2 regions of the Streptomyces dryopteridis genome follow, and region 1 is predicted to be linked to the other one. Evidence: riboswitches for the same ligand, from Rfam matches in the RefSeq annotation. Region 1 holds a riboswitch; the other holds the start of a gene.
The links. A riboswitch is a leader RNA that binds a small molecule or an ion and turns the genes downstream of it on or off. The one in region 1 is predicted to bind cobalamin.
Positions count from the first base shown of each region.

Region 1 (4,194 bases):
GGAGGGCGCCGCCGAGGAGCAGGGCCGCGAGGGGCACCGGGAGGGCGTCCCAGCGGGCGCCGCCGAGGCCGCCCAGGGTCCAGAAGAGGACGGCGCGGACCTCGTCGGCGGAGGCGCCGAGGACGAGGACGAGGCTGGTGAGGGCGGACAGGACGTACTGCACAGCGACGCCGGCGAGGACGAGTCGGCCGCCCGTGACGCCGCCCTCGCGGCGGGCGAGGACGTGCACGAGGAGGAGGGCGGCGAAGGCGCCGAGGAAGGCGGCGGCGGGCAGGCCGAGGCCGCCGAGGAGGCCGGCGGAGCCGCCGAGGACGATGACGGCGACCGCGCCGGCGGAGGCCCCGGAGGAGGCGCCGAGGAGGAAGGGGTCGGCCAGCGGGTTGCGGACCAGGGCCTGGAGGACGGCGCCGGTGAGGGCGAGGCCGGCGCCGACGAGGGCGCCGAGCAGGATCCGGGGCAGCCGGACGTCCCACACGATCGCGGTGAGCGGGCCGGGGGGCTCGGTGCCGAGGAGGACGGACAGGACCCGGCCGGGGGGTATGGGCACGGAGCCGAGGGCGATGCCGGCGAGGACCGCGCCGGCCAGGGCCGCCGTCAGGGCCGCCGTCAGGGTGAGGACGGCGGCCCCGGTCCTGATCCGGCTCACGGGTGCAGCTGACCGGCGAGGGACTCGACGGCGTCGGCCACGCGCACGCCGAGCACCACCGAGGACAGCGGGAGGACCACGAACCGCTTGTCGCGGACGGCGGGCACCGAGGCCAGCGCCGGATCCTCCAGCAGGCGCTTCTTCTTCGCCTCGACGTCGGTCTTGCCGTAGTCGTAGATCAGGATGACCTGGGGCGCGCGGTCGATGACCTGTTCCCAGGAGACGTCGCCGAAGGTGTCGTCGAGGTCGGCGAAGACGTTGGTGCCGCCGGCCAGGGTGATGACCTCGTTGCCGATGCCCTTGCCGCCCGAGGTGAAGGCGGAGCCCTCGCCGGAGTCGAAGGCGAACACGGTGGGTCGGGGCGAGCCGGCGACGCGGGCGACGGCCGCGTCGATCCGGCGGGTCTCCTCGGCGATCAGCCGCTCGCCGCGCTCGGGCACCCCGAAGGTGCGGGCGACCTCGGTGATCTCGGTGCGCAGCTGCGGCACGCCGACCGGACCCTTGCCGCAGTACTCGGTGTTCAGGCGGGTGTTGACGTGGGCGGCGGAGAGATCCGCGCGGGAGCGCCCGGCGGCCTTGTCGAAGGCGCTGCCGTAGCCCCCGTAGACGAAGTCGGGTTCGGCGGCGAGGAGGGTCTCCTTGTCGGGGTACTCGGGGGCGAGCACGGGGATCTTCTCGTAGTCGGCGCGGTACTTCGGGCCGATCGCGTCGTCGAGGTAGGCGGTGCCGACCAGGCGGTCCTTCAGGCCGAGGGCGAGGAGGATCTCGGTGGCGTGCTGGTTCATGGTCACGGCGCGTCGGGGCGGGGCCGTGAAGGTGGTCCGCACCCCGCAGTTGTCGACGGTGTACGGGAACCCGGCCGCAGTGGCGGTGGCCGCGCGGGGCTCGGCCGGGCCCCCCGGGGCGCCGGCGCAACCGGCGAGCGACAGGGCGATGACGACGGACAGCAGCCCGGGCAGGGCGGGACGGCGGGGCATGGGTGTTGCCTCTCCCGGGGATCCTCGTCCCCTGGTCGACGTGAGAGGCGGTGCGTCAGTGTCTGACTCCCGGCGGGCCGCTGGCCTTGCCGGTCACAGTGGCGGGACCGCACCGGATTCGCACCGGGTTTCCTGATCCTGCACCGCCGAGGGTGAACCCCGTCAGTCTGCCAGACGGCTCCGGGCGGCCCGAACCCGCGTGCGACCCTCGTCCCTCATCCGCCGCCGGCGATGCCCGCGCCCAGGCGCAGGGCCCGGCCGTGCCGGACGCCCTCCTGGAACGCGGCCTCGTACGCCTCGTCGCCCAGCGCGCCGCGCGCGGTCTCCTCGAAGCGGTCGCGGACCCCCTTGAGCTCGGGGGTGCCGCGCTGGGGGTGCCCGACGGCCTGCCAGTAGGCGTGGCCGGCGCCGTAGGCGCGGGCGCCGCCCTCCCCGTCGCCGGCGGCGGCGCGGGCGGCGGCCAGCAGGTCCAGGCCGAGGGCGGTGCCGAAGCTGTCGCCGAGTTCGCGCTTGCTGTCGAGCATGGAGCGGGCGTGGCCGGCGGCTTCCTCGGGGAGGTCCTCGAAGAGGGAGATGAGGGCGAGTTGGTAGTCGGCGTAGGCCCGGGTCCAGTGCTCGTCGCGGGCCACGCAGCCCTCGCGCAGGGCGGTCGCCTCGCGTCTGGCCTCGGGCAGGAGACCCATGCCGGTGAGGGCGAAGACCCGCACGAGGTGGCAGCGGACCCGGGCGCCGGAGTCGAAGAAGTGCCCGGGGGCGGCCTCCAGGGCGTTGTCGGCGACGATCCGGGCGGCCAGCGGGCGGCCGGCGAGGAGGTGGCTGAGGCCGAGCAGGTAGGCGGTGTCGAGGACGGGGGCCCGGTCGAGGCCGAAGTCGTCCCGCAGGGCGAGGGCCTCGCAGCCGAGGGCGACCTCGTGGGCGAGTTCCTGTTCGCCCTGGAGCAGCAGGGTGACCCCGAGGGCCCACAGGGCGCGCAGTCGGCCCTCGCCGGCGGGTTCGTCGTCGGGGGCGAGGTCGAGGGCGCGTTCGAGGTAGGCGCGGGCGGCGTGCAGGTGTCCGGAGCAGGCCCAGAAGAAGCCGACGCGACCGGCGAGTTCGACGGCGCGGACGGGTTCGCTCTCCAGGTAGAAGTCGAGGGCGGCGCACACGTCGCCGTGGGCGCCGGCGATCCGCCGGTAGGCGGTGCGTTGGGCGGGGCCGAGCCATTCGCGGTCGGCGGCGCGGACCATGCCGTAGAAGTAGGCGGCGTGGCGGGCCCGCAGGTGGGGGCCCTCGCCGAGTTCGCCGAGCCACATCGCCCCGTACTCGCGGATGGTGTCGAGCATCCGGTGGGTGCCGCCGTCGCTCTCGGCGGCGCCGGTGCGGCGCACCACGGACTTCGCGACGAGGGAGTCGAGGAGCCCGGCCACCTCCAGGGGGTTGAGGGGGGCGGCGGAGCAGATGGCGCGGGCGGCGGCGAGGTCGAAGGGGCCGCCGAAGACCGACAGCCGCAGCCACAGCAGGCGTTCCCGGGGGGTGCACCATTCGTGGCTCCAGCCGATCGCGGTGCGCAGGGCGCGGTGGCGGGCCGGGTGGTGGGGGCCGACGGGGCGGTCGGCGGCGAGGGGGCCGATCTCGCCGGCGAGGCGGGCGGCGAGTTGTTCCAGGGTGAGTTCGGAGAGCTGGGCGGCGGCGAGTTCGAGGGCGAGGGGGACGCCTTCGAGGCGGGCGCAGACGAGGCGGGCGGCGTCCTCCTGGCGCCGACCCCAGGGGCGGGCCTGGGACGGGGAGACGCGCGCGACGTGGTCGGCGAAGAGGGTGAGGGCCTCGGGGCGGGTCTCCTCCTGCGGGAGCGGGCCCACGTCCACGACGTATTCGAGCGGGGAGTCCAGGGGCTGCCGGCTGGTGAGGAGCACGGAGAGGCCGGGGGCGGCGTCGAGGAGGTCGGCGACCAGGTCGCGGACCTCGGCGATCAGGTGCTCGCAGCAGTCGAGGACCAGGAGCAGTCGGCGGTCGACGAGCCAGTCCCGGACGGCGTCGGCGAGACTGCGCACGGTGTGGTCGGCGAGGTCGAGGGCGTCGGAGACGGTGGCGACGAGGAGTTGGGCGTCGGGGAGCGGGGACAGGTCGGCCCAGTGGATCCCGTCGGGGAAGGCGGCCGGCGGGGTCGCGAGGGCCTGCCGGGCGAGTCGGGATTTGCCGACGCCGCCGGGGCCCGTCAGAGTGACCAGTCGGCCCGCGGCCAAGGCCGCGTGGAGCGCGGCGAGTTCGCTGCGGCGTCCCACGAAGGACGCGGTGTCTTCCGGGTGTCCCTGCACGCGCCCAGTCTGACGTACCGGCGGGCTCATCCGATCCCCTTTGGGCGGGACCGGATCGTACGCCGGCCGGAAATGGTCGCTCGCGGGCGGCCGGCGCGCCGTCGGTGGGCGGATGCGCGGCCGATGGGGGTGCGGGACGGCCGGCGGCCGGCGGGCCGCCGGATCCTCGTCCGGTGAGGCGCCCGGGCTCGGTCGGGACGCCGTGCGGGCCCTGAACGGGGCGGCCCGCGGGGGTGGTTCCGGTGGGAACGGGTCAGCGGGCGCGCGGGCCCGGCTG
Region 1 covers NZ_CP187113.1:114,762-118,955, forward strand. Annotated here, with positions in the region: gene ACN20G_RS00500 (FecCD family ABC transporter permease) at 1-646, opposite strand, end outside; gene ACN20G_RS00505 (ABC transporter substrate-binding protein) at 643-1,623, opposite strand; cobalamin riboswitch at 1,664-1,794, opposite strand; gene ACN20G_RS00510 (ATP-binding protein) at 1,839-3,917, opposite strand; gene ACN20G_RS00515 (hypothetical protein) at 4,171-4,194, opposite strand, start outside.

Region 2 (4,194 bases), 1.6 Mb from region 1:
CGCTTCATGCTCCAGGACACCCTCGGCAACGTGCACAAGTCCTTCAAGGACGTGAGCTGGAAGCCGGGCGTCTGGCTCGCCAGCGCCATCGTGGTCGGCGGCTGGGGCTACTTCCTGTGGGTCGGCGTCAGCGACCCGCTCGGCGGCATCAACCAGCTCTTCCCGCTGTTCGGCATCGCCAACCAGCTGCTCGCCGCCGTCGCCCTCGCCGTCTGCACCACCCTGCTCGTCAAGTCCGGCCGGCTGAAGTGGGCCTGGGTCACGGGCGTGCCCCTGCTGTGGGACGTGGCCGTCACCCTGACCGCGAGCTGGCAGAAGGTCTTCTCCGAGGACGTGAAGGTCGGCTTCTTCGCCCAGCGCGACAAGTACCAGGACGGCATCGACGCGGGCAAGGTGCTGCCGCCCGCGAAGAACGCCGACGAGATGCACACCATCGTCACCAACGCCACCGTCGACGGCGTCCTGTCCGTCCTGTTCGCCGTCCTCATCCTGGTGGTCCTCGCCGACGCCGCCCGCACCTGCCTGAAGGCGATCCGCCGGCCCGAGACCACGACCAGCTCCGAGGTCCCGTGGACCGAGTCGAGGATCGTCGCCCCGGCCGGCATGTTCGCCACCGCCGAGGAGAAGGCGGAGATCGCCGCCGCCGAGGCCGCCGCGGGCAAGGCCAAGGAGCCGGCCGCGTCATGACGGGCCGGCAGGTGTGGGAGCGGGTCCGGTTCTACGTCCGGGAGTTCTCCGGCGAGGCCGCCTACGACCGGTACGTGGCGCACACCCTGGGCCACGACCCGACGGCCGAGCCACTGACCCGCCGCGCCTTCGAACGGGCCCGCACCGACGCCCGCGAGGCCGACCCGCGCGAGGGCTTCCGCTGCTGCTGAGCACCCCGCGCGAGCCGCCCACCACCCCGACCGGGGCCGGTGGGCGGCTCGTGCCGGTTTCGGCGCCGGTGCGACACTTGGCGGATGGATTTCACGATCAGAACCGCGCGCCCCGAGGAGTACGCGGCCCTCGGTGACCTCACCGCGCGCGTCTACCTGGACGACGACCTCGTGGCCTTCGGCGCCGAGGACCCCTACCTGGACCGGCTGCGCGACGTGGCCGGCCGGGCCGCCGACCCCGGCGTCGTCATTCTCACCGCCGAGGCCGAGGGCCTGCTGCTGGGCCAGGTCACCTTCGCCGAACCCGGCAGCTCCATGTGCGACATCGCGGGCCCCGACGAGGCCGAGTTCCGGATGCTCGCCGTGGCCCCCGAGGCCCGCGGCCGGGGCGTCGGCGAGGCCCTCGTGCGGGCCTGCGAGGAGCGGGCCCGGACCCTGCCCGGCGTGCGCGCCCTGGTGCTGTCCACCACGCGGGACATGGTCGGCGCCCACCGGATCTACCGCCGGCTCGGATTCATCCGCACCCCGGAGCGCGACTGGACCCCGTTCGCCGAGATGGACCCGCTGCACACCTACCGCCTCGCCTTCTGACCCGCCCGCCGCGTGACGGTCGTGTGAACACGACCGCCGGCCCGGAGCGCGCCGCACCGCGCGCCGGCCGGCCCCCGCGGCCCCGCGCGTTCGCGCCCGCGACGCGCCCGCCGGCCGCCCCCGGGCCCCGCGCGGGCGCCGATGCGCCCCTCTCCGAGGACCCGGAGTTCGCTTCCGCGACACGCCGCGCGAGCCCGCACGGGAGCCCCCGAAACCCCCGTCACCAGGGCGCACCGCCCGCATCGGGCGCCGGCCGTCCACAACATGTGGTGGTGTCCGCATCCCGCGCCCCCTACATGTATGCTCGTGCTCGCTGTCGCCGCAGGGGAATCCGGTGTGAATCCGGAACTGTCCCGCAACGGTGTGACACACCCCTTTTCGCCCGTCCCTCCTCCGCGAGGGCGCCGCACGGGGGTGCGCGAGTCCGAGGACCTGCCGACAGTGCGCCCAGACCGACCGGTCCGGGCGCCGATTCGTCCGGGCCTCGCGGTTGGGCCGGTGGACGTCACGCGGAGCACCCCGCCCGAACCTGCCCAGGGCGGTCTCGGTGCGCCCGTTCGCGTGCGCCCCCCGTCGCCCCCGCCCCGAGTGGCCGGAGCCGAGCGAGGGAGAGCCCCCACGTGACCATCGCGCCTGCCGCACCGCGCGCCGCGTCCACCCCGCCCGAGGCAACCGCCGAGAGCCTCGGGGCCGCGCTGCTGCGCACCCTCACCGAGCTGACCGCCGACCTGCCCGACACCGACCCCGGCCGGGTGGCCGCCGCCGCCCTGCGCGGCCGCAGCGGCGCCAGTGACGCGGCCGAGCTGCGCGGGCTGGCCTGCGAGGCCGCGGCCGGCCTGATCTCCGAGGACCCGGCCTACTCGCGGCTCGCGGCCCGCCTGCTGACCCTCGCCGTGGCCGACGAGGCCGCCGGTCAGGGCGCCGTCTCCTTCTCCGCCTCGGTGGCCGTGGGCCACGCCGAGGGCCTGATCGCCGACCGCACCGCCGCCTTCGTCACCGCCCACGCGGCGCGACTGGACGCCCTGGTGGACGCGGCCCTCGCCGAGGGCGCCGACGACCGCTTCGGCTTCTTCGGCCTGCGCACCCTGCACAGCCGCTACCTGCTGCGCCACCCCATCACCCGGCAGGTGATCGAGACCCCGCAGCACTTCATGCTGCGCGTGGCCTGCGGCCTGGCCGAGGACGAGTCCCTGCCGGCCGTGGACGAGGTGGCCTCGCTGTACCGGCTGATGAGCCGGCTGGAGTACCTGCCCTCCTCCCCGACCCTGTTCAACTCGGGCACCCGCCACCCGCAGATGTCCTCCTGCTACCTGCTGGACTCCCCCGCCGACGAGCTGGACTCGATCTACGACCGCTACCACCAGGTGGCGCGGCTGTCGAAGCACGCCGGCGGCATCGGCCTGTCCTACTCCCGGATCCGGGCCCGCGGCTCCCTGATCCGCGGCACCAACGGGCACTCCAACGGCATCGTCCCGTTCCTGAAGACCCTCGACGCCTCCGTCGCGGCCGTCAACCAGGGCGGCCGGCGCAAGGGCGCCGCCGCCGTGTACCTGGAGACCTGGCACGCGGACCTCGAGGAGTTCCTGGAGCTGCGCGACAACACCGGCGAGGACGCGCGCCGCACCCACAACCTGAACCTGGCCCACTGGGTGCCGGACGAGTTCATGCGCCGCGTGAACGCCGACGCCGCCTGGTCGCTGTTCTCCCCCGCCGACGTGCCCGAGCTGGTCGACCTGTACGGCGAGGAGTTCGACGCCGCCTACCGCCGCGCCGAGTCCGCCGGCCTGGCCCGCAAGACGATGCCGGCGCGCGAGCTGTACGGCCGCATGATGCGGACCCTGGCGCAGACCGGCAACGGCTGGATGACGTTCAAGGACGCCTCCAACCGCACCGCCAACCAGACCGCGCTGCCGGGCCGCGTCGTGCACTCCTCGAACCTGTGCACCGAGATCATCGAGGTCACGAACGACGGCGAGACGGCCGTGTGCAACCTCGGCTCCGTCAACCTCGGCACCTTCGTGGACGAGCGCACCGGCGAGCTGGACTGGGAGCGGCTGGACGCCACCGTGCGCACCGCCGTGACCTTCCTCGACCGGGTCGTGGACATCAACTTCTACCCGACCGAGCAGGCCGGCCGTTCCAACGCCAAGTGGCGTCCGGTGGGCCTGGGCGCGATGGGTCTGCAGGACGTGTTCTTCAAGCTGCGGCTGCCCTTCGACTCGCCGGCCGCGCAGGAGCTGTCCACGCGGATCGCCGAGCGGATCATGCTGGCCGCGTACGAGGCGTCCACCGACCTCGCCGAGCGGCACGGGCCGCTGCCGGCGTGGGAGGAGACCCGCACGGCGCGCGGCGTGCTGCACCCGGACCACTACGGAGTGACGCACCACTGGCCGGAGCGCTGGGAGGCGCTGCGGACCCGGATGGCGAGCACGGGCCTGCGCAACTCGCTGCTGCTGGCCATCGCCCCGACCGCCACCATCGCGTCCATCGCGGGCGTCTACGAGTGCATCGAGCCGCAGGTGTCGAACCTGTTCAAGCGCGAGACCCTCAGCGGGGAGTTCCTCCAGGTCAACACCTACCTGGTGGAGGAGCTGAAGCGGCTGGGCGTGTGGGACGCGCAGACCCGCGAGGCGCTGCGCGAGGCATCGGGCTCCGTGCAGGGCTTCGGCTGGATCCCGGCCGAGGTGCGCGAGCTGTACCGCACGGCGTGGGAGATCCCGCAGCG
Region 2 covers NZ_CP187113.1:1,722,183-1,726,376, forward strand. Annotated here, with positions in the region: gene ACN20G_RS06960 (carbon starvation CstA family protein) at 1-687, shown strand, start outside; gene ACN20G_RS06965 (YbdD/YjiX family protein) at 684-878, shown strand; gene ACN20G_RS06970 (GNAT family N-acetyltransferase) at 963-1,469, shown strand; cobalamin riboswitch at 1,770-1,923, shown strand; gene ACN20G_RS06975 (ribonucleoside-diphosphate reductase subunit alpha) at 2,090-4,194, shown strand, end outside.
Region 2: linked by a shared signal. The riboswitch ahead of ACN20G_RS06975 (ribonucleoside-diphosphate reductase subunit alpha) and the one ahead of ACN20G_RS00505 (ABC transporter substrate-binding protein) in region 1 are both predicted to bind cobalamin.